DNA from 3 places in the Paenibacillus sp. NPDC101420 genome. Region 2 is predicted to be linked to each of the others. Evidence: riboswitches for the same ligand, from Rfam matches in the RefSeq annotation. Region 2 holds a riboswitch; each other region holds the start of a gene.
What was found. A riboswitch is a leader RNA that binds a small molecule or an ion and turns the genes downstream of it on or off. The one in region 2 is predicted to bind cobalamin.
Positions count from the first base shown of each region.

Region 1 (8,383 bases), on a different contig from region 2:
CTTCTATCCTGCCGAAGAATATCATCAAGGTTACCATCATAAGAATCCAGGCCACTACAAACGTTATCGCAAAGGTTCTGGCCGAGAGGATTTTATCGAAACCCACTGGACACATAAAGAGGACAAACAAAGTTTGAAAGAACGTTTAACCCCTCTTCAATATGAAGTCACTCAGAACAGTGCAACAGAATCTCCTTTCCGGAATGATTTTTGGGATCACCATGGAGATGGTATTTATGTAGACATCGTATCTGGCGAACCGTTATTCAGCTCGCAGGATAAATACGATTCCGGTTGCGGCTGGCCAAGCTTCACTCGTCCGATCCGGGACTACGCTGTGAAGGAAAAGACGGATCTCAGCCATTTGATGGTTCGGACAGAAGTTCGCAGCAAAGTAGCGGATTCCCATCTAGGCCATGTCTTTGACGATGGTCCCGGAGAAAACGGTTTACGCTATTGCATAAATTCGGCGGCGCTACGATTTGTACCGAAAGAGGATTTGGAGAAGGAAGGATACGGGGAGTATCGCATACTCTTCCAGCCTGCCTAAACATCAATCCTCAGCACATAAAAAAACGGTTGTCGTCCTTTTAGGATGACAACCGTTTTTTTCTCTTAAAATATAAGAAAGTATAAGTTTCACGTTATACTTTATTCTTATGCTTGTAGGTCTATTCTTTCTTTGAGTCCTCTGAGTCCTTATTAGCCTTCGAATTATCCTCTGAAACTGCCTCCTTAGGCTCTGTTGCCGCAGGGATGGCTTGCTCTCTGTTCAGCTCCTTATTTCGCTGACGAATTCTCTCGGTCTGCTGCTCCCGACGCTCGCGAATATTTTTACGGGAAACTAATACAATAGCTAAAATAATGGCAGCCCCGATAAGTATCGGTAACGCTCCTGCAAGGATAACGACAATCCACTGAAACATCACAGATAGTGCATTTAAGCTTCCGTTTAGAGCATCTGAAGCACGTTCCAGTAACGGCCCTTGCTCCTTCTTCTCTTTGACAGCAATACTTTCATCCGTCTGATACACTCTCAATTCTACCGTAGAAAAGGATACATTCTGATTGATATAACGCATTCTACCTTTAATCTGCTCAATGCTTTCTTGAATCGAACCAAGCTCGTTCGCGAAGGCGACCAGATCAGTGGATTTCGTCGCTTTTTTCATAAACTCTGTATATTGTGCTTCCATTAGCTGTTTTGCCTTCAAACGTGACTCCAGATCAACATACTCTTCTGAGACATCCTGACCTTGAATGCTGCGCTGTAGAGATTCGTGTTTTACTTGTTCTAATTTATTCAGAAAAGGTGAGAATCCGGAGGCAGGCACCTTAAGGATAAACGTCCCACCTTGCTCGTACTGCGACATATTTTCATTAAACTCAATAATATATCCATTGGCCATGGTTACTAAATTACGTATTTCAGTCTGTGCTTTTCCATAGTCTTCTACTTCCATGTTAAGATTCGCTTTATAGATCAGCTTCTTGTTCAAGCCCGCTACTACATCGCTACCAGTAAATCCCGCACTTGCTTGATCTGTATTTTCTGATGTGGAGCCCTTTACAGCCATATTCTCGCTGCCAGTTGCTTCTGCCTCAGGAGCTGCCGAAGTGCTTTGATCCGCTGTTGAGGCCATCGAGCTTTGCGATTGTACCTCTACTGCTGCGTCGTTACTCGTACTACCATTTTCTTTTGCCAAACTATCTGCCGCTGAATTTCTATCCGCTGAGCCACAACCCGCCAAGACTACCGTAAGAATTAATAAACATAAGTAATGCAGACCCCATTTGCGCATTCTCATTCCTCCAAAAATGTAATAGATACCGCTTGCACGGATCATAATATCGTTACGGAATGTCTTGTTCTAAGCAGATCTCTTCCGTCACTCTTTACTAAGACGTTCCAAAACTTGGAAGGTTGCACTGAAAAATGGAATTGTGTACAGTTTCTTATGAATTATGTTCTCTAAATAAAAAAAAGAGTCGCATTTCTGCAACTCTTTTAGTTCAAGCTGTTATTTTTCAAGCAAAAATCAACCTGGGTTAGAAGCGCTTTGTTTAATGGCATATACACCATCTGGTAACGAACCGCTTAATAATCTCGCAATGTAAATATCAACATCATAACTAGTAGTGCCTACAAGAACTGAAGAACCCTGAACATTGGCATAGGTCTTCTCCGTAATCACACCAAATGAGTTATTCATAATCGGCGTGTATTCCATCCAAGCATAATTGTAAGGATTCACTGATGCAGTTGTCGTGTTACTGCCACCATAAGTATTAGACCATGATGAGCCACCAGTAATACCAGTACTTACAGCTGTTTGTTTTGCGGTTACACCAAAGCTTGTATTCGCGATATAGCCTTGAGATACTGAATAGCTAATGTTTAACAACGAATTTGCAGAAGCACTATTATATACAGGCTGAGAGATTCTTCTAGTCAAACCACTTCTAGTGACATATGAGACATAACCATTTTGTTGGTAGGAGTATATCGTTGTTTGATAAGCATCTCTAGGTGCAATTACAGAAGCGTCATCAAAGGAAGAGTCCGTTATGAACAGGGGTATACTTGGTATCAGCCCCTCTTTAGCAGCTTCTAAAGCTTGACCTTGTGCAAGAATTTCATTGTACTCCTCTACTGAAATTTCTGACAATCCCGTAGCTGAGGCTTTGTAGACTTTTATGATTTCTGATTCACTTATTTGAGGAGCTTGGTCATTATGTACACCTTCTGCACCTGCATAAATAGGTAAGCACAAGATGAGCATTAAGGCAAAAGGGAATAGTAATAACTTTTTCAACATCTTCATCCTCCAATATTTCAGATTAGGAGCGGCCGTTCCCTATCGAAAATATTACCATATAATTCTTGTAATAATATAGATATTTAGAATTATTTTCTATTTTTAGGTATGTAAGTAATAAGTATCTTTTGTGCTTTTTTATAATTTTTTGTATAACTTTGTCACATTTCTGTTATCGAATAACCCATTTGCTTACACACACTTTATTTGGTACAATTACCACGTCTAAACACGTAAAAAAATACCAAAAAACCCTCTATTCATAATGAATGAGGGCAGAACACGGTTCTGTTCGGACAAGCTCCACCTTGTTGAACAGAGGAGTTTTTAAATAATGCTGTCTATTACTAAAAGGGGAGGTGAACCCTCATGGCAAAAGACGTAATTTGCGAAGTTAACTCCTGCACCCACTGGGCAGAAGAGAACAAATGCAGTGCTGATTCTATCTTTGTAGCTTTCCACAGCTCCCAAGAACCTACACGTGCAGAAGAAACAGATTGCAAGACTTTCGAAAGCAAATAAGGTGATGATTTGAAGGGACCCTCCACGGTTCCTTCTTTTCTTTTCTCATTCTATCAAGAATGAGAATTATTATCAAGTGGCTGAAATAAAAAGCCAGGGAGAAATTCCCCGGCTATGATTTATTGTATACCTCTTATGTTATTTGGAAGCACTAACTCCTGCATTTTCTCTTGCAATAGCGGCAGCCTTTACCATGTTACGAAGTGCATCTTCTGTCTCCTGCCAGCCACGTGTCTTAAGACCGCAATCCGGATTAATCCAGAACTGTTCAGGATCAAGCACCCGCAGCGCACGATCAATATTAGCTGTCATCTCTTCTACTGCAGGAACCCGTGGACTATGGATATCATATACACCAAGACCAATTCCTTTATCATACGCCTGCTCCTCAAAGCTAACGATCAGTTCCCCATGGCTACGTGAAGTCTCAATAGAGATAACATCTGCATCCATCGCTGAAATGGAGTCTATCATGTCATTAAATTCGCTATAGCACATGTGGGTATGAATTTGTGTCGTAGCCTTCACATGATTCGTCGCGATACGGAACGACTTCACCGCCCAATTCAAGTATGCCTCATGATCTTCAGCCTTCAAAGGAAGTCCTTCACGGATAGCCGGTTCATCTACTTGAATCATCTCTATGCCTGCATCCTCCAAAGCTTTAACTTCATGACGGAGCGCTAAGGCAATTTGATTCGCTACTGCTTCCCGACTAAGATCATCACGTACAAAAGACCAATTGAGAATTGTAACAGGACCAGTCAACATGCCTTTAACAGGAAGGGAAGTTAACGACTGAGCATAGACGCTTTCTTTTACAGTCATAGGCTGGATAAAAGCTATATCCGCATAAATAACTGGTGGCTTAACGCAGCGTGATCCGTAGGATTGAACCCAGCCATTGCTAGTAAATAAGTAACCATCCAACTTCTCCCCGAAAAACTCCACCATATCGGTTCTTTCGAACTCACCATGCACGAGTACATCCAGACCCAGCTTTTCTTGGAAAGTGATTGCATCTGCAATCTGCTCACGAACGAACCCGTCGTAACGCTCTTGATTCCATACGCCTTTACGCCATTTCAACCTTGCCTGGCGCACTTCTACAGTCTGTGGAAAGCTTCCGATTGTTGTCGTTGGCAGAAGTGGCAGCTGCCACTTCTCCTGCTGCACCTTCAGGCGTTCAGCAAAAGGTAGGCTACGTTGGTCTGGTAAATCTGTAAGTCCGAGAACTTGCTCGGCCACATCCTTACGACCGCGTTCAGGAAGTGCACGGAAGGCAGTAAGGGCTTCACGACTGGCCGTCAACGCAGCAGCAGCTTCTGCTGTACCCTCTAAGGCTGCAGCAAGCAGGCCAAGCTCTCTAAGCTTCTCATCAGCAAAAGCTAAAGCAGCCTTGACGGTGGCCTTCAGCTTCACCTCACCCTGAACAGTAACCGGAACATGCAGCAAACTGCAAGAAGGCTGTATAATAAGACGATCAAGTGATACATGTACACTCAGCTTCTCGATTAGCTGCAGCTTAGCATCCAGATCTGAGCGCCAGATGTTGCGTCCATCAATAATACCCGCTCCCAGCCACTTATCCTCAGGCCAGCCAAGACGTTCAATCGATGCCAGGTTCGTCCCGCCATCATGGACAAAATCAAGACCTAAACCTTGTACCGGAAGCTTGAACAGTGCCTCCAGCGGTTCAGCAGCTTCAAAGTAAGTCTGCAGAATAATATTTAATCCAGGCACGGATTCAGCAATTTCTGTGTAAATCGAGTTAAGTAAGGATAATTCTGATTCATTAATTCCTGTAACAATCGCTGGTTCATCAATTTGTACCCAGCTTACTCCTTCTTGCTTCAGTTCCTGCAACAGCTGAACGTAAACCGGAAGAAACCGAGCAGCAATCTTCGCAATATCCGCAGATGCAAAACCTTTTGACAACTTAAGGAATGTATAAAGGCCTAAAACCACAGGTTTACCCTCAATTCCCGCTTGGGACTTGGCAAAACGATAAGCAGCCAATGGTTTATTCTCGGTCAGACGCGGCGTTTGTGCACCGATCTCTGGAACGATGTAATGATAGTTCGTATTGAACCATTTAGTCATCTCGCAAGCGGTAGCCTCAGCATTTCCTCTAGCCATCGCAAAATAAAGATCAAGCCCAATATCGCCACCATCATACGCATAACGTGGAGGTACGATCCCGAACATTACAGCTGTATCTAGCACATGATCGTAGAACGTAAAATCATTTACCGGAATTAAATCAATTCCTGCCTCCTGCTGAGTCTTCAAATGCTGAAGCTGAATTCCTGTCATTTCAGTACGGAACGCTTCCTCATTTATTTTTCCCGCCCAGAAGGCTTCCAACGTTTTCTTCCACTCGCGGTTTTTTCCGATTCTTGGATAGCCAAGATTGCTTACTTTTACTTTGTTCGTCACTTTGCAGCTCCCCTTCTCCATCTTCTTATTTTGGACTCGATATCACTTGCATTCCTATAAAAAAGAGCGCCCTTCCCTAAAAAAGTCAAAGGGAAAGACGCCCATAATATACCTATGGTTAACGTCTAACACCTTCCTATCCTCCGTAGGTGAAGCAGTGCTGTTGAAACAGGCAGGTCTCCTGGCTAGCGGTGTCAGCATCCTTAGCAGTCTTCCCAGCAGTAGTAAATTGCCAGTGACATATGTTGCTATGGACTCTTCCGTTACAGTGGCGGGACCGCATCGGCTTCAAACCGAATTTCCCTATTAAGCCTACCGAATTACTAATTTCCGGCAAGCACCTGTCTCCGATATTGTCAAGCTAAAACGCCTTCGGTGTCCTTATACGGACGGTAGGCGTTTATGCGAGAATTATAAGAAAGTATTTCGTGATACTTATACTTTCTTATCATCCATAAGCTAAAACGCCTTCAGCGTCCTTTTAAGGACGGTAAGCGTTTATGCGAGAATTATAAGGATAAAGTGAGTGTCTTAAATCTGATGTCATCATACGTGAAAGCCCCCGTCATCTGCAATAGATTACGGGGGCTTCTGTTATATCGATTCCTTATAACGGATTTAGAAAAACACGAAATATACTACTGCAGCAAGTACTATGCGATATATAGCAAATGGTAAAAGCTTAATCCGGTTGATCAATTTCAAGAAGAAACGCATTGATAATAGTGCAAATACAAAGGCACTGATAAAGCCTGCAATGAAGAACGGCAGGGCATCGATGGTGAAATATTGCCAGTTCTTCATCAGTGAGAGTAAACTGGCGCCTGCCATGATTGGAACAGCCATAATAAACGTGAAATCAGCAGCAGCGCGATGACTCATACCCAGAAGAACACCACCAGAAATCGTCGACCCGGAACGAGAAAATCCCGGCCACAAGGAGAAGCACTGGACCAGACCAACACCTAGCGCCTGCTTATATGTAATCTGATCGACACTCTCCGTTTGAATCTTCTTTGGTCCGAATAGATCCGCAATAATCATTAATACAGCACCGACTACTAGACCGATTAACACGGTGGATGTAGAGAATAAATGCTCGTCAATATAATCATTAAACAGAACCCCCAGCACGCCTGCTGGCACTAAACCTACAAGCACCTGTGTAAGCTTAAGGTGGCCGCCTTTTTCAAGCTGTGGTTGTTGCTCGGTTACAGGATCCAACTGCTTGCGGCTGAAGCGCTTTAAGCCCAGCAATTCAATGAACCTATTTCTAAAAATAACTACAACTGCTAATATTGACCCCAGCTGTATAACCACTTTGAACGTATTGGCCGTATATTGTCCAAATAACTCTGTCGATTTTAACCACATATCATCAACAATAATCATATGACCTGTGGAGGATACCGGAGCAAATTCAGTCAATCCTTCAACAATCCCCAAAATAATAGCTTTAATAATCGTTAATAGCTCCATTTGTTCTCCTCCTTTTAATCATAACTTTTAACTATAAGTCCTTCGCGGCTCAACCTTCGGTGTTCATTTTCCGGCTGCGCTTGCGGAAGAACAAATACCCAAGGATCACTACTCCACCTGCAAGAAGCACGTACACTACGTTGGAGTACATATCCATATACATGGCGATGTCTTCCCAGGACTCACCCAATGCCGCACCAATAAGCACCAGCAATAGATTCCATCCCAGCGTACCAATCGTTGTGAAGATCATAAACACTCCAAATTTCATGCCCGACATCCCTGCAGGGATCGAAATCAAACTACGCACTAGTGGAACCATCCGACAAAATAATACGGTCCAATAGCCATATTTGTCAAACCAAGCGTCAGCCTTGTGGATGTCCTTTTTGCTAATTCGGAGTAGGCCGCCCCAGCGTTCAACGATCTTTTCCAAGCGATTTACATCCAACAAACGACCGATATAATAGAGAATCACTGCACCCAGCAGTGAGCCAAGCGTAGCAGCAATAATTACACCAGGAATGGTCAAATTCGTTGTGGTTGTCATGAATCCGCCAAAAGGAAGGATCACTTCGGAAGGAATCGGTGGAAATATATTTTCAAAAGCGAGCATCAGGAAAATACCAAAGTAACCAAACTGCTCCATAAAATCTGTAATCCATGCTTGCATTTTGTAACCCCCATTATTCAGATCAAGTTCTTCTTCAAGTTGCGTAAATAACGGCTGCGAATAAAAAAGAAGTAAAGTCCCTGGACAGCCAAATATCCCAATAACACCGCCCCGGTCTCCACAGCAATAGATAAGTAAAACAACCGCTGAAGCGCAATAAAGGCAAACACACTATGCAAAATGGCTACCCCAACCGGAACAAAAAACAACAACGACAATTGTATCGTTACAATTCGGTTTAGCTCTTGATCTGTAAGTCCCATTTTGGACAATGTAGAATATTGATGGCGATCATGATCTAGATCTGTATACAGCCGGAAGTAAAGGAAGCTGCCTGCTGCAATGAAAAAGACAGTGCCCACCAGTAAAGAAGCGAATAGCATCGTGTTGTACAATGTTCTTTGTATTTCAAACAGCGTGCCGCTAACAACAATCGCGTATGGCGAGTTAC
Region 1 is NZ_JBNNSE010000002.1:224,995-233,377, reverse strand. It holds gene msrA (peptide-methionine (S)-S-oxide reductase MsrA) at 1-550, shown strand, start outside; gene ACQKMP_RS09810 (DUF4349 domain-containing protein) at 672-1,802, opposite strand; gene ACQKMP_RS09805 (hypothetical protein) at 2,040-2,819, opposite strand; gene ACQKMP_RS09800 (DUF1540 domain-containing protein) at 3,189-3,341, shown strand; gene metE (5-methyltetrahydropteroyltriglutamate--homocysteine S-methyltransferase) at 3,480-5,801, opposite strand; cobalamin riboswitch at 5,935-6,140, opposite strand; gene ACQKMP_RS09790 (undecaprenyl-diphosphate phosphatase) at 6,399-7,259, opposite strand; gene ACQKMP_RS09785 (DedA family protein) at 7,309-7,932, opposite strand; gene ACQKMP_RS09780 (ABC transporter permease) at 7,950-8,383, opposite strand, start outside.
Region 1: another riboswitch for cobalamin. It lies ahead of metE (5-methyltetrahydropteroyltriglutamate--homocysteine S-methyltransferase); the one in region 2 lies ahead of ACQKMP_RS19570 (anaerobic ribonucleoside triphosphate reductase).

Region 2 (8,383 bases):
CCAAGGAATTACGCCGGAGCTAGTGTTCTTATGGCCACGGATATCCGAACCCCGTGCCCGTACTTTACCAAGGTAGACGCCGATACCGCCACCCATTTTGCTAAGGCGCGCTACGTCTGTATTGGAATCAAAGATACCCTCTAGGGAATCGTCTACCGTATCAATGAAGCAGCTGGATAGCTGTCCAGCGACCTTTTTGCCGGCATTGGACATTGTAGGGGTAGCAGCTGTCATGTAGATGTTGCTCATAGCCCAGTAAGCTTCTTTTACAAGCTCAAGACGTTTCTCAGCTGGTTCACGGTGCATCAGGTACATAGCAATAATCATATAACGTTCTTGTGGAAGCTCCATTACACGGCCGTCAAAATCATGCGCCAAATAACGGTCGGATAGCGTAAGCAGACCGATATAGTCAAACAAAAGATCGCGTGTATAATCGATACACCCACCTAGTTCGATAATTTGTTCTTTGGTGTAATGACTTAGAAGCTCTTCACGATAGATTCCTTTTTTTACGAGATCCGTAATTAGCGGGTACAGCTCACCGTAAGGCTCTTCTGGATAAGCTTTATAGCGGCGATGAACGGCTGCTTTTTTATAAAGGGTAGTCAGAAGGGCACGGGCAGCTGCAAACTTCCAAGTAGGCTCTTCTTTCGTTACAAGCTCTAGAGCACTCATGGTGAAGGCATTGCTAATTTCTTCTCCGCTTACGGAGTCACGACGCAGTTTGGAAATTACTCCCCGCAGCAATGTTTCTTTATTTAGTTGATCAAGACCTTCTAAGATACGGTCGGCGTATACGGAAAGGCGCTTCTCATCAAAAGCCAGTTGGCGATTATCTGGTTTTACTACGAATTGTGGCATGGTTATTTCATCCCTTCTTATTTTGGATTAATTTTGAATATCAAAAATTGATATATTATAGCGCAGTAGGCTGCCACAGAAAGACCTCCGAGCCGTTCGTACTGGCCGGAATGTCGATTATGCGTTGGTTAGAGCTTCCTCGGTAAGGAAGTGTAGTATCTTTCAATTCTTCTATAAAACGTCCATCTATTAATACCTGACACTGTGTAAGTAGATTCCACTCCGGCGAACCGGGAAGGGCGGTTAGTTCCTCATACGTATAACCACTGTAAATCCAGATGGGGAAGCCAGGGAGCACGGCGCGAAGCTCATGAATGAACCCAAGTACCTCTTCTGCCGAGAAAAAAGGATCGCCGCCTGCCAGTGTTAGACCATCCAGCAAAGGGTTAGCGGCGATTTCTGCAATGATTTCATGTTGACGTTCTAAGGTGAAGGCTTCTCCATATTTAAAGTTCCATGTCTCGGGATTAAAGCATCCCGGGCAACGATGACGGCAGCCGCTGATGAAGAGGACGGCCCGCATGCCCTCTCCCTCGTTAATCGACTCCGGATAGTATCCGCAAATATTCATAGATGCTTAACGCGATCCCGTACTTCGGCTTGTTTGGCGGCATTGAAGCGGGTCTGATAGTCGCCAGTTAAATAACCTGTAACTCTGCGCAAACGACGGATGTGCACGTCATTCTCATGTGCGTTGCAGGAAGGACAGTTTGTCCCAATTACGCCTTCGTATCCGCAGCTGGAGCAGCGGTCAATCGGATGGTTAATGCTGAAGTAGCTGACCTGTTGTTCTAGTGCATATTTAATGATTTTGATAAAAGCAGATGGATTGCTGCGGGCATTGCCATTTAATTCGACATAAGAAATAGCCCCGGCATTGCAGTATTCATGGAAAGGAGCTTCCAAGCTGATCTTCTGAGCAGCACCTAGATCGTAGTATACAGGGATGTGGAAAGAGTTCGTATAATACTCACGGTCAGTTACGCCCGGAATAGAACCCAGTACCTTGCGATCAATCTTGGTGAATTTGCCGGACAGGCCCTCTGCTGGTGTTGCGAACAAGGTAATGTTGAGATTAAGTTCCTCACTTTTAAGGTCGCAATACTCCCGCATGTGACGCACGATAGCCACAGCCTTGGCATGGACTTCCATATGCTCGCCATGGTGTTTGCCGTACATGGCTTTCATGCATTCCGCCATACCGATGAAGCCAAGCGACAGACTACCATGCTTCAGCAGTTCGCCTACAGAGTCTTCAGGAGCGAGATTTTCGCCGCCTTCCCAGACGCCTTCTCGCATCATGAAATCGGATGCTTTAGCTTTTTGCGCGCTTTGGATGTGGAACCGATGAAGAAGTCCTTCCAGCGCAATATCCATATAGTGGTTTAGATCCTCATAGAAGCCAGCTTCATCTGCGACGGTACGTCGGCCTGTTACTGTGCCGTGTGCCAGACCGAGCCGAACCAGATTCAGTGTATTAAAGGAAAGGTTGCCCTTCCCGGAGCAATGATTACGCCCAAAACGGTCACCGAGCACTCGGGTGCGGCAGCCCATTGTAGCAAATTCCGTATCAGGATCACTTGGATCATAATACTGCAAGTTGAGCGGAGCGTCCAGATTAGCGAAGTTCGGATATAGTCTGCGTGCAGAACATTCCGCCGCTTTTAGGAACAATTCATAGTTAGGATCACCTTGCTGTTGATTGACTCCTTGCTTGCATTTGAAGATTTGAATCGGGAACACAGGTGTTTCTCCGCTGCCAAGTCCGTTCATCGTTGCTGTTAGCAGGGAGCTGATCACAAGCTGACCTTCTGGTGAAGTACAAGTACCATAATTGATGCTGGTAAACGGAATTTGCCCACCGGATCGGCTGGACATGGTGTTGAGATTATGTACCATACTTTCAGCCGCTTGCAGGGTTTCGATTTCGGTTTCCTTTAGTGCAAAACGAAACGCTTTTGGATATAACTCCGCCAGATCGATCCGGCTCATTGTAATCTCGCCCAAAGAATCATTAGCTTGTCCCTCATCAAAATAATCCAGACCCTTGCGGAACAGCTTAGCGAAGGATTTGGTTACATAAGGTGCTAGATCATAGTCGAGTTTATTGGCGGATACGCCGCCATATTGAGCATTTTGCTGGGATTGAAAAATAATTGCTACCAGTGACATAGCTGTCATTATGGAGTTCGGAGGACGAACACTGCCGTTGCCGGTGTTGAAGCCTTCGCGGAGAAGCTTATCGAACGGGATGAAAATGCAGTTAGTCGTTCCGATTGCGTATTGATCCAGATCATGCACATAGACGACATTGTCATCAATGGCTTGCACTAGCTGCGGCGGCATCGTAAAGTTGCGGGCGTACCATTTTGAATATTCACTGCCGAACTTGCTCATTTTACCGGAGAAACTCTCTCCGTTCAAATTGGCATTCTCGCGCAGCAGGTCCAAATCCCGGCTGTCGATAATATCGCGTCCTAAATCAATGAGCTCTTCTAAAAGAACTTCTCGTGCATTTGTTGTACCGTTAAATTGTCTCTCCAACAACGTCATTGTATAGCTCTCCTCTCAGTCTATCGTCCTATCATTAAGAAGTGGGGCCGCATAAGCGGCCGTATATTCATTGTGATCTCATAAAAAAAGCATCCTCTAGCGAGGATGGCAGAAAATGCCCGATGCGTTATGTAAATATCCACACAGATATTTGCAGTGGTCTCTAAGAAGATGACCGCATGCGGACACCGTTCCTGTTCCTCGCAGGCACTCATAGTTGGTGTCGTCGAAACAGGCAGGTCTCCTGGCTTCCGTAGGACCTCTCAGCGCCTTCCCAAGGGGGCTCTTACCCCTCAGTGGCTTCTGCCAGGAGATCTGCCCATCTTAAGCTTAAAAAAGCTTGTAAGGGGCATCCGGTTACAGTGGCGGGACCGCAGCGGATTTTCACCGTACTTCCCTATTAAGCTCTAATTCCGATAAAGGATCAAAGCGCCTGTCTCCACTATATTTTGTTGTCGTTAGATAAAAATAACCCAAGATGTTGTGTTTGTAAATAGTTTTTTAGAAAACCCGCGTGGGGAGCGGGTTCTTCAAAAGTACTCCACAAATGATCCACAGGCTGTCCATAAGTAATCCACAATTGATCCACAGGCATATGAAAAATGATTCATAAATTGTCCGAAAAGATGCCACAAAGAGTCCATAAATGTAGTGCAGATGACCCTAGAATTCATGTTAGAAAAAATACTTGTGGCGAAAGTCATATTTCGGAGAATTTTGGGGAAAGAAGAAGGGGCATAATAAAGCTGAGATCATTTGTGGGAGAGCGGTGGAGTTGTTACAATAGAAGGAGACACATACTTTAAAATTCCGAGGAGGTATTCCCATGCCTATTGCTGAAGTAACCGTTATTCCGATTGGAACAGGTAGTACGAGCCTTAGCAGCTATGTTGCGGATATGCAGCGAGTGCTGAAGACGGTAGAAGGGATTACTTATGAGCTTACATCCATGGGTACAATCATCGAAGGGCCTCTTCAGCGTATTTTTGCTGCAGTCGAAGCGCTGCACGAGTCTCCTTTTTCCGCAGGTGCAGAGCGTGTCTCTACCTCACTTAAAATAGACGACCGCCGCGATAAACCCTCCACTAGCCGTGGAAAGCTGGAGTCTGTGGAGCGTAAACTACAGGTGGAATAGCAGTTCGGGAGAGTAGGGAAATAGGGAGAAATAGGCTTGCGTTTCTGGCTGAAAGTTGTATAATATTTTTTGTTTGACAGAAAAATCGGCTTAAGCTGGTGTAGCTCAGGGGTAGAGCAACGCACTCGTAATGCGTAGGCCGGGGGTTCAATTCCCTTCACCAGCATCCCAAAAAACCATATTTGGCGCGGATTCTTGAAGTTTGGGGAGTCGCGCTTTTTTGTTTCTTCTACCATTCTTCTACCGAAAGAGTGTCTTTTCCGCTTGTAATGGAGTCCCCAACGACCGGGGCCAAAAGGCAAAAAAACTGCATGTGGTGCGTGAGAGCAACATACCTGCAGTACTCACGGAGAATTTATTTTTGGATGTGGCAACCGACGCTGCCAAACTCAAAAAAGATGTGGTTATCCAAGCAATCATTGATAGCCATGTGATCGGGATTGCAAAGTACCTAGGGCTGAAAAAGAAGGAAACAGCGAATCAGGGCAACAATGACAATAAAGTGGTAGTACTCGTAAACGGCAAGAAAGAGCAAGTAAGACAGTTAACCTTACAAAGTGAACTGGAAAGTTAATTTGTCGAGCCGGAAGTTTTGGGCGCTGCTGGCCGTTACCGGCGTAACCTCTCATCATAAAATAAAGTAATACGAGCGAGGGGGAGTTTCCTGATGGATGCTTATTGCAGCTGCTTGCGCTACATGAATAGAAGAGTGCGGATTCTGACTAAAGATGGTAGACAGCACGTAGGCGTAATTACAAATGTGGACAGAAATAATGTTTACTTAAGAACGGAACATAACGGATCTGTGCACACTTCAGCTTTTTTTGGTAATCCTTTTGCTACAAATGACATCTTAACCTTGAGTTTGTTCACTCTGCTGGCTATAGCCCTTATTTAAAAAATCATAAAACCGGGAAAAACCGCCCACTGGCTTCGGCTGGTGGGTATTTTTTTGTTTTTTACGAAATGTCGGATCCCGCAACAGGCCTACTATTTTCGTTTCTTTTTTACCCAAGCACCGATACAAATCCCGCATATCTTAGTTTTGTATCCAATTAAAAAGGAGGAATTGACAAATGGGCGAAGTACGTGGAGAACGTTGTTGCGGCGTTGGTGAACGTGAACGTGAACGTGAACCTGAACGTTTTGTTGGTGGAGCCTTTACATCCACAGGGGCAATCTTAGTGCTCTTTATCCTGCTGGTCATCATTACAAAAGCTTGTATATTTTAAATTGTATTCAATTACAAAGGAGGAGTTAAAATGGGCGAATTCGCAGGAGGATATGGTGGCTTTACTTCTACCGCCGCAATTCTGGTTCTGTTTATCTTGTTGGTAATCATCTCTAAGACTTTGTTTATTTAAGTTTCAAACCTCCCAATATAGCTGCACCTTATTAAATCCGCCAGTACTCATGCTGGTGGATTTTTTTCATACATAATCAAAAACGCACCCTGTCAACCTTAAGTGGTAGGCGAGTATCCCAAATGGATTATGTTGAAATTATGCGGAAGTACCGTACCCTTCCAGTAATGGTGGGGTATTTCTTTGCGTTCAGGCAAATTTTTTTATCAGTGATATAGAGTTCATACACATAACGTTACATCCGTCTAACCTTTACTCAAGTAAAATGGCGGAATGACCCAGTCTCTCTTGTGTGATATTTGGGTGTACACCGAAGACGAGATTCGCCCCGAAGACTATACATCAATCACGTGCAGGCAGGTTGCAGTGCTTACCTTTAGGTAAGTACGTGAACTAAAAGTGCATACTTACGCGATGTCATGGTGGGAGGTATACTCAAGTCCTAAATCTGATTCAAACATGGAGGATACACCAATGAAAACACTTATTGTCGTCACGCACCCAAACATCGAAACATCCGTCGTTAATAAACGCTGGATCGAAGAACTCCGTAAATATCCAGACAAATATACGGTGCACGAGCTGTACAAAGCCTATCCCGATGAAAAAATCAACGTGGAAAAGGAACAACAGCTGATTGAAGCGCATGATAAGCTCGTCTTACAATTCCCTGTCTACTGGTTTAGTAGTCCACCTCTGCTTAAAAAGTGGCTGGACGAAGTATTTACTTACGGATGGGCATATGGCTCGAAGAGTGATAAATTAAGAAATCGAAAAATCGCATTAGCTGTAACTGCCGGAGGAAGTGCAAAAGACTTTAGTGAAGAAGGTAAACTCGGCTACGGGCTTGACCGTATTTTATCTCCCTTTGACACGACTTTTTTGTATTGCAACGCTGATTATCGTTCCTTCTATGCCATTTATGGCACGGAATCTGAGACGGTAGGAAGTACGGATTACTTAAATAAATTGGATATCAGTTCGCAAGGCTATGTTGAATTTATCGAAAATATGTAATTAGATTTGAAGCAAAAAGCAGCATTTTCATTAATGGAAATGCTGCTTTTGTCATAAGTTGTCGTTAAATCGTAAAAGGTATGGTTATCTCTTGCGCGGCTGGAACGAAGTTTTTCTCTCCCCAAGTGCACATCATATCCAGCACCGGAATAAGCGATTGGCCCTTCTCGGTCAAGGAATACTCAACTTTAGGGGGAATCTGGGGGAATTCCTCGCGCCTGACGAGACAGTCGGTTTCCAGTTCTTTCAACATAACGCTTAATGTCTTAAAAGGTATTGTACCGATACCCCGTTGCAGTTCATTGAACCGCACGATCTTGTTTTCAGAGAGATAGTAGAGAATAGTCATTTTATATTTACCACTAATAATAGACAAGGTGTAGCCAAAGCTAGTGTCCTTCTGTTGAATGCCAGGCGGTATACAGATTTCATCACTCATGGGCTATTACCCTCCTTCAGAAAATATTCAACGAAAAGGCAAACGCCTGTTGTCGCTCCGTACTGAGGTCCCGACTTTATTATGTTTTACAACCTGCTATCAAGTCATCCTGTGAGAACGAATTCACTATATCATTTTGAAACAATTTGTTCAAAGCACTCGTGGCTAACTATCAATCGGTCGATTTTCTCTGTCGGCGAAGCGGGCCTCTTTGGTTGGAAATCAAAAGTGCCAAGCGGATAGCCTAAGCGACGAATTGAAGTTTTTAATGTAATTTTCATGTGAGCATCATCTTATTTTCAGGTTCAAGGTATATATTGAAGACACCAAACACCCCCCAGTGTTTTGTGGTATAAATCTCTCAGGTCTTGCCAACTCCCATGGTAAGGCCTATTTTTTTGTTCGCTAATTAAATGAGGGAGGGGGGGCAGCTTCTTCGCTACTTCACTTAATCTGATATTGCTCTTCATAGCTCTTAAAAGATGAAATATCCAGACCGAGATATCTGCGCATATGAATGGCAGCTTGGGCAGCGACGATGTCGTTTAACAGCAGCATTCGTTCATGGTATCCACGACATATAAATTTGGCTTCTATCCCCGTGTTAAGTCTGTTCTGCTCATAAACCTTGATTCCCCGTTTTCTCATCTCTGAACGAACATCTCTTAGATCTGTTGTAGCAACTGCTGCGGCTGTTTCAAGAACCTCCAGATAGGGGGTAGGTGTTCGTAAATGTGCAGAATAGAATGGCGGAGTCCCGTTCGAAAGCTGATAAAATCATCGGAAGCAATAAATAAGATTTGACCAGCATGTTGTCCCTGCTTTCAGCTCTATTCATGAATCTCATCACCTCTAATGGGAACGTATATTCGTATTCTACCCCGATATTCCAAAAATAATCAATGGTATTTCTAAACAGCTAGTCCAATGTGATTGAATTCACAACTAAATTAGAAAGAATAAAATATATTAAAATTGTAATAATAAAAAATAATGCTTCAGACTTATATA
Region 2 is NZ_JBNNSE010000004.1:382,865-391,247, forward strand. It holds gene ACQKMP_RS19560 (ribonucleoside-diphosphate reductase subunit alpha) at 1-864, opposite strand, end outside; gene nrdG (anaerobic ribonucleoside-triphosphate reductase activating protein) at 920-1,435, opposite strand; gene ACQKMP_RS19570 (anaerobic ribonucleoside triphosphate reductase) at 1,432-3,417, opposite strand; cobalamin riboswitch at 3,635-3,869, opposite strand; gene ACQKMP_RS19575 (MTH1187 family thiamine-binding protein) at 4,244-4,552, shown strand; tRNA gene ACQKMP_RS19580 (tRNA-Thr) at 4,647-4,718, shown strand; gene ACQKMP_RS19585 (N-acetylmuramoyl-L-alanine amidase) at 4,773-5,126, shown strand; gene ACQKMP_RS19590 (hypothetical protein) at 5,220-5,450, shown strand; gene ACQKMP_RS19595 (hypothetical protein) at 5,629-5,784, shown strand; gene ACQKMP_RS19600 (sporulation protein YjcZ) at 5,815-5,916, shown strand; gene ACQKMP_RS19605 (NAD(P)H-dependent oxidoreductase) at 6,391-6,933, shown strand; gene ACQKMP_RS19610 (winged helix-turn-helix transcriptional regulator) at 6,998-7,372, opposite strand; gene ACQKMP_RS19615 (hypothetical protein) at 7,817-8,020, opposite strand.

Region 3 (8,383 bases), on a different contig from region 2:
TAAACTAACACTAACCTTCGATTGTTGACTTTTAGGAATAACTACCGTTATTTCCTTGTTGCTATCTCCTGTGCTGATCGGAACGATATAATCATGAGCATCATCATTGATTACAACTTCCGGCTTATCACCAGAAGGTAACGGAAATTCTTTCGGACCCTCTGGTTGTACAGGTGGTTGTTCAATTACCACATCATTCATATCAAAGAGACGGTTACTGTGATTAATCAGACGATCATAGGACACAAGTGCATACGTACCTTGGTCCGTAGCCATCCCATCTACTCTTCCGGTGAGAATATGCTTAAATCCACCATCCGGATCAGCAAAGGTAAGCAGTGCATCAATCAGTGAATTTCCCTTTTTAACAAACCTTAAGTCACTGTGCGGATCTATGCCTACGCCAGTTAAAGCAACAATGACCTGCGCGATGCTCTCACTGCTTGTGCTTCCCCAGCTTGTAAATCCACCTTGATCATTCTGTGTGCTTGATAACCATGCAATCGCGCGATCCACAGCAGCTTTTACATTAGGATCCTTTGCATAGTAAGGCGCAAGTGCTTGCATCGTCATTCCAGTGATATCGGTATCGGCTTTAGTACCAAATAACGCCCATCCACCAGTTGGTGCTTCTTTTTCTAAAATATACTGAACTAGTTTTTCTCTTGTGGTTTGATCTGTAACGCCTTCTACTACAGGAATATCATAGTTATGACTATCTAAGGCAATCAGCGCAAATATGGGACCATTAAGCCCTTGCTTCTGAACATATTGAAAATCTGCAAGTGCATTTCTTAAATCATGCCCTGCAACATTCGTGATATCTTTTCCGATCGAGGTAAGTCCTAGAATCGCTCTGGAATGCTCTGTGCTTTTAGAAGGGTCGAGTTTTCCATCCTTCATTAGCTTAGCTACTTCAGCAGCTACATTATTATAATAAAGATTGTAATAGCCACTTGGAACCTCGAAGTTGGCCCGTGCTAGAGAAAGAATCGACCATTCCCCGCTACCTGTTCCAAAAGACGGATTTTTTACAGTGTTTAGGATATAGGCAAGGTTTTTATTTAATTGTTGTTTGGCTACAACAGTAGTAGGTTGTTCAAATGGAACATCATTCATGTCATAGAGACGGTTGCTATTATTGATCAGACGATCATAGGATACGAGCGCATATGTACCTTGATCCGTAGCCATAGCGTCTACTTTACCGGTGAGAATATGCTTGAATCCACCATCCGGCCCAGAGAAGCTAAGTAAAGCATCTATAAGTGAATTTCCTTCTTTAATAAACCTAGGGTCACTGTGCGGATCTACGCCTACGCCAGTTAAGGCAACAACAACCTGTGCAATGCTCTCACTGCTTGTGCTTCCCCAGCTTGTAAATCCGCCTTGAGCATTTTGTACACTCGATAACCATGCAATCGCCCGATCCACGGCAGCTTTTACATTAGGATCCTTTGCGTAATAAGGCGCAAGTGCTTGCATCGCCATCCCGGTCATATCGACGTCGGCTTTGGTTATACCTAAAGCCCAGCCCCCGGCATCTGCTGCACCTTTTTTAACTTCTCTATCTAAGATGTACTGAACCAGGTTTTCTCTTGTGCTTTGATATATAACTCCCTTCTCATCAGGATCAGGGAATAATACTGGAATCTCATAGTTATGACTATCTAGTGCAATCAGAGCAAATATGGGACCGTTGTTCCCTTGCTTCTGAATATATTGATAATCAGCTAGTGCATTTCTTAGATCATGACCTGCAACATTCGTGATATCTTTTCCGATAGAGGTAAGTCCTAGAATGGCTCTGGAGTTCTCTGTGCTTTTACTAGCGTCGAGTTTTCCATCCTTAATTATCGTTGCTATTCGCGTAGCTACATTGTTGTAATAGAGATTGTAATAACCGTTAGGTACTTTGTAGTTCGCACGTGCTAGAGAAAGAATCGACCATTCTCCGCTACCTGTTCCAAATGAAGGATTCTTTACGGTGTTAACGATGTAGGCCAAGCTTTTATCTAACTGTTCTTTAGCAGTGATTTTATAAGTAACCTGATAGGTTACATTATCTGCTTTGTTTCCTGCGCCATCTATAGCTGTTACTGCGATTACGTTACTACCTGGGTTTAGAGATGCTTTGTACTCACCATTAGTAGCTGACAGAACGACTTGGTTCAGCTTTACTACTGGAATAATGTCTTTATAGACATTGTCTGTAACCACTACTTTGAAGCTCACATCTTTACTGGATACTTCCTGTTTATCTTGTATACCTTCTATTGAAATCGTAGGCTTCTCTGTATCTGGCTCTTGTACTAGCGCATTAATCTGCTCTACTAGAGCTTGATCAACCTCTGTTGTTACAACTGCACTATCGGCAATTGCTTCATTCGCATGAGCCGGGATTACGCTTGTAGAGAACGTCGTGATAAATACTGCTACAATAAGTAACCAAGCTAAAAACTTATTTTTCTTCATGTTTCCATAACCCTTCCCTTCTCTTCCTATGTTAAAAAACAGAATAAACTTTCATAGCACTACAAAAAAACCACTCAACATACGTCAAGAGGTTTAAGATAGTGAACCGCAACAATAGCAGGCATATACTATATCAAACACCTCTCTATCGCTCGTAGAGTTTAACGGTGTATTAGAAACAGGCAGATATTCTGGCTCAAGTATCATCACCCTTGCTACCTTCCCAGTTTCCCAGTGGCACCTTGCAAGGACTCCTCTTTCACAGCGGCGGGACCGCGCGGGATTCACACCCGCTTTCCATTTAACCAATCTATGATTGTAATTCCGAAACATTCATAATTGGCACCTATTGCTAATATTAATTTTTCATGCTTCATCATATCTAATATAGTTGCTTTTGTCATGCAATATTTGTTTTTTGTATAACGAGTAGTTAGCGATAATCCTATTGAATATCAAATCATTCTAACCACAATATATTCTTTTTCTCTCAGCTCAAAACCATCCTCCAGTGACAAAAAGGCCAAATCAAAGATTCGATCATACTTTTTATTACGTGGGAGTCCTTCTTCCTCAGCCCAGCATGTATAGAGCTCGAACTCGGCACCAGATACCCCATAATCTGTCATAAGCCTAAATAACTCCCGACAACACTTGAGTGAGGCGTTATACGATCCCGGTAGAGTATCTTTTAGCTTAGGGGATACAGAGAAGCCGCCCCAATTCGGTGAAATCCGGTACACATACGGACTCCGAAAATGCTTGCGAATCTCATCGTTCCAATACCCAAGTTCCTCTATAAAAATACCCGCTGCATCTTCTTCCGAGTCATATACAAGACAGTCCTCATCTCTTAAATGAGATAGATCTGCGATGTCATCCAAAGGAATTATGCCTTGCAGGCGCAGAGCCTCTCTTTGTTTCTTATACTCCGGGGAATTTTTCACTTCATTATATGTCTTTGCTGACGGTACACTGCCTCTTTCTCCTAATGGAAGCTCTGTAGCCGAGCCTATGTAATGAAATCTGCTCACTGGATTGCCCTCCATAACTTTGGAATCACTGCAAATCACTAATTCATATATGAATTTACCACAAATTAGTAAGGTACTCGTTGAAATTATTCTATGTTAGGGTATTTGGTAAGCGTTTACAACGAATTCATGGAGGTGTACGTATTCATCTAAGCACCAAAGTACTAAGGAAGGTCAGGTTTAAGCATCCTCAAAAATGATCTTACAAAGGAGAATTCAATGACTACTCGAATCCAGAAATCATTCTTATCATTGACCCTTGTCACCGCTCTTCTGCTCTCTTTGTTCTCATCCATTGCCGCCGCTGCCACTAAGGACGAGCAACAAGCTAAGGCAGCACCAAAGAGTAAGATCCAATCCTATGTAGACGATATGCAGCCCGGATGGAACCTTGGCAATACTCTAGATGCTACAGGTGAGGATGAAACCTCCTGGGGCAATCCGCGTGTGACCCAAGAACTGATTAAGAAAATCGCCGCACAAGGCTACAAAAGTATCCGTATTCCTATCACTTGGGATTCACACATAGGCGAAGCACCGAACTACACTATTGAAAAAGCTTACCTCGACCGTGTCGAAGAAGTTGTAGGCTGGGCGCTGGACGCCAAGTTATATGTAATGATTAACGTCCATCACGACTCCTGGTTATGGGTAAGTCATATGGAAGAGAAGCATGAGGAAACGCTGGCGCGTTATAATGCAGCATGGACTCAAATTGCGGACCGCTTCAAGGATAAATCCGATAAGCTGATGTTCGAAAGTATTAATGAACCTCGTTTCACAGATGGCGGAAGTAAGGATGAAGCGAAGATGGAACAGATGCTTGCAGAGCTCAACAATTCCTTCCATCAGATCGTTCGAAACTCAGGTGGAAAGAATGATGTCCGTCCGCTAGTGCTACCTTCATTAGAGACTTCTCCTACCCAACCTAGAATGGATCAGCTCTACAAGACGATTACAGCTCTTAACGATCCGAACATAATTGCGACCGTTCACTACTATGGCTTCTGGCCGTTCAGTGTGAATATCGCTGGTTACACCACGTTTGAAAAAGATACAAAAAACGATATCATCCAAACTTTTGATAACGTTTACAACACATTCGTAGCTAAAGGAATCCCTGTTATCGTTGGTGAGTTTGGACTGCTAGGATTCGATAAAGATACAGGTGTGATTGAACAAGGCGAGAAGCTGAAATTCTTCGAGTACCTTACCTATTATTTAAAAGAAAAGAAAATGACCTCCATGCTCTGGGATAATGGGCAGCATTTCAACCGCAAAACGTATAAGTGGTCCGATTCTGAGCTGCAGGGTGTATTAATGTCTGGTCTGAAGGAACGTTCCTCCAGCACTGAAAGCGATCTGGTCTATCTAAAAAAAGGTGCAGCGATCAAAGACACCAAGGTGAAGCTGAACCTAAACGGCAATAAGCTAACCACGATTAGTGCAAATGGGAAGTATCTAACAAAGGGAAAAGATTACACCTTGAATGGCGAGGAGCTCACACTCAAAGCCAGCCAACTCAAAAAACTCACAGCTTCCCAAAAATACGGTGAAAATGCCGTGTTAACGCTGAAATTCAACAAAGGTGTTGCGTGGAGACTAAAGATCATCGTGAATGACACTGCCAAATTAAGTGATGCCAAAGGTACGACTGAATCGTTTGCGATTCCAACTACCTTTAATGGTAACCAGCTTGCCACGATGGAGGCTGTCTATACCGCTGGTGGCAATGCAGGCCCGCAAGACTGGACACCATTCAAGGAGTTCGGCAATACGTTCTCACCCTCTTATAACACGAAAGAAATCAAGCTGCTTCCAGCCTTCTTTAAAGATGTTAAAGATGGAGAGGTCATCTTGAAATTCCACTTCTGGAATGGTGATATCCTTACGTACAAGATCACGAAGAGTGGAACAAACGTTGTAGGAAAATCTTCTTAACTTTCGCTGTATAACATAAAAAGAAGTGTCCCTTCACGGGGACACTCCTTTTTTTAACTACATCATACATATACTTCTTCATACGTCATCAACATCAAGCGATAGACCAGATATACTCCAAGATAAGCTCCCGTTAAAAGGAACATTGGATTCAAAAAAATCGCATGGATCGAGGTCATAAATACCGTGTTATCTCTTAATATTTCATATATAGCTAGGGCAGAAATATTACCTAAAATAAGCGTAGACAACACAGAAGCTACATTAAAAACAATACGCCACTTTATCCATTTCCGTTGTATCATTAGCATGGCGACGGGAACCACTATACTGCCAAATACGATTAGAAATTTCATTTAGCCAGCCACCTCAGTATCTCTTTAATCCTCCAGTTCAACACTTTCGATTTGCCCCTCGGCATTCACTGTCCACTCGATATCAACACCTGGCATCAATCCAAGCATGTCCTCATCTTCGATCACTACATGATCGGGAATGGTTATGCTTTGCTCTCCCCCACCTTCGACTCTAACGGTAACCTGTTTACCGTTAGACGTAGTAATCTTCCCATCATATTCAATCTGCTGCAAAACAATCTTTTGAGTCGCATCCGTTATGGTAACCCGCTTGCCGCCGTCTGTCAGCAGCTCAATCTTTTTATGATAGCCATCCTTTAAAGCAACTTCCTTAATCACCCTCTTAACACTAACACCCGCCGGAAGTCCCTCTGTATTTGTACCGGACGAGGTATTGGGTTGTTCAGTGGCACTGTTCGTAGCTGCAGGTGCAGTGGCTTCTGTTGTAGGCGTTGGAGTTACTTGTGTGGTTTCATTGGCAGCTTTAGAGCAGCCACTTAATAGGACGGTGCAGGCACAGATCAAACAAAGAATTGAAGTTCGAATCTGACGTTGTGAATTTCCTTTATTCTGTGTCATCATTTACCTCCGCATTTAAATTTCTTCCAGTTCTATTTAGTGAACATAGTTTTACCTCTTCCCTTCCTTTTATACCCCAACTTCCCCATATAAGATCGATAGAATGGTAACAATTCATGAACATATCAAAAAACCGCCCTGATTTAAGATCAGTGGCGGTCCTTGTAAATTAAATTATTTGCTGCCGGTAAACGTAATTCCCTTTATAAAGAAGCGGTTGAAGAATGCATAAATAAGTAGTGCGGGTAGGGTAAACACCATTGATGCAGCCATAATATAATTCCAGTGGCTAATATACTGGCCCTTAAAAGTATTGAGACCAAGTGTAAGTGTGAACATCGACTTGTCTGACATGAACATCAGTGGCTTCAGAAATTCATTCCATGCACCCATGAATACAAAGATCGTCTGAGCCGCCAATGCGGGGATAGCTAGTGGCAGAGCAATGCGGAAAAATGTGCCGAATTTATTTAGACCATCCATCTCGGCAGCCTCCTCCAGCTCTTTCGGAAAGCTCAGGAAGAATTGCCGCATCATAAAGATGAACGTCGCATTTACCATCATCGGCAGCGTCAGTGCGGCATAAGTATTCAACAAATCAAGCTGTTTCATGATCAGATATGCAGGCACGATAGTCAATTGGCCGGGAATCATCTGTACGGCCAAGATAAGAAAAAACACAACCTTGCTGCCTGTAAAATCAATACGTGCAAGCGCATAACCCGCCATAGAGTTGAACAAGGTATTGCATAGCGTTGAAACTACAGCGATGAGTGCACTGTTGAACATCCATCTGAGGAACAGCGGCTCCTTCACGAAGATGTCGTAATAGTTCTGGAAAGTGAACTGTTTTGGAATAAAGTTGATACTCCCTGACACAATCTCGCTTAACGGTTTAAACGATGAGGATAGTGCCCATAGGAAAGGTATGACCGTCACGCACCCATATGCGAATAACAGGAAATACAGAACCACCTTAACCCCTTTGGAATAGTTAATTACCACCTGATCGTCCTCCTAGTTCAGCTTCTCTTCGGAGAATAGCTTCCGCTGGATCAGCGTTACGATCATAATGACCGCAGCCAGCATGACAGCGAGCGCAGAAGCGTAACCGAAGTCGAGATTTTTAAACGCATACTGATAGATAAGCAGAGCCACCGTTAAGGTAGAGTTATTCGGGCCGCCGGAGCCTGCCGAAAAAATATACGATTGATCGAATAGCTGAAAGGTACCAATGACTCCCATGACTACCGTGAAGAAGGTCGCTGGCTTAATCATCGGAAGCGTAATAGAAATAAAACGTCTAAATCCTCCTGCCCCATCCAGCATGGCCGACTCGTACAATGCATCAGGGATATCTTGCAGTGCAGCTAAGAAGACTACCATAAAAAACGGAGCAGTAGACCATATATTCATAAGCATGATCGCCTTAAGAGCGACCGCCGGATCTCCAAGCCAGTTGTAACCATGCAAACCTACGAACTCAAGCACACGGTTCAGCAGACCGTTTGAATTGTAAATCCACATAAAAATAAGTGACAATACCGCCGAGGAAGTAACCGTCGGCATAAAAAAGACGATTCGGAAGAAATTTTTAAATCTAAGCTTAGCATTCAAAATAACGGCTAATAAAATAGCAAATGCAGTCTGCAAAGGTACAACGAACAGCGCAAAGGATGCCGTGTTTTTCAGTGCAATCCAAGCTCTCTCGTCACCGGCCATACGTGTAAAGTTATTGAATCCAACCCACTTGTAACTGACATCACCAAGTAAATTTACCTTATGTCCTGATAAATAGAGCGAATAAAAAACTGGCAGGAACAAAAAAGTGCCCAGTACAAGAATAGTAGGAAGCAGGAACAGATAGGCCGTCACATTATTTCTTAGCTTCTTTCTAAATGTTGAGACTTGAGTCATGCTTCACTTTTCCTTTCGTATCAGAATGAAAGAAGGAAGGGGTGGTCCGAAGACCCTCCCCCTTCAATCCGTTTATTTTGC
Region 3 is NZ_JBNNSE010000009.1:35,045-43,427, forward strand. It holds gene ACQKMP_RS26915 (S-layer homology domain-containing protein) at 1-2,475, opposite strand, end outside; cobalamin riboswitch at 2,640-2,840, opposite strand; gene ACQKMP_RS26920 (hypothetical protein) at 2,931-3,509, opposite strand; gene ACQKMP_RS26925 (cellulase family glycosylhydrolase) at 3,729-5,450, shown strand; gene ACQKMP_RS26930 (hypothetical protein) at 5,513-5,806, opposite strand; gene ACQKMP_RS26935 (hypothetical protein) at 5,831-6,385, opposite strand; gene ACQKMP_RS26940 (carbohydrate ABC transporter permease) at 6,560-7,384, opposite strand; gene ACQKMP_RS26945 (carbohydrate ABC transporter permease) at 7,403-8,302, opposite strand; gene ACQKMP_RS26950 (ABC transporter substrate-binding protein) at 8,375-8,383, opposite strand, start outside.
Region 3: another riboswitch for cobalamin. It lies ahead of ACQKMP_RS26915 (S-layer homology domain-containing protein); the one in region 2 lies ahead of ACQKMP_RS19570 (anaerobic ribonucleoside triphosphate reductase).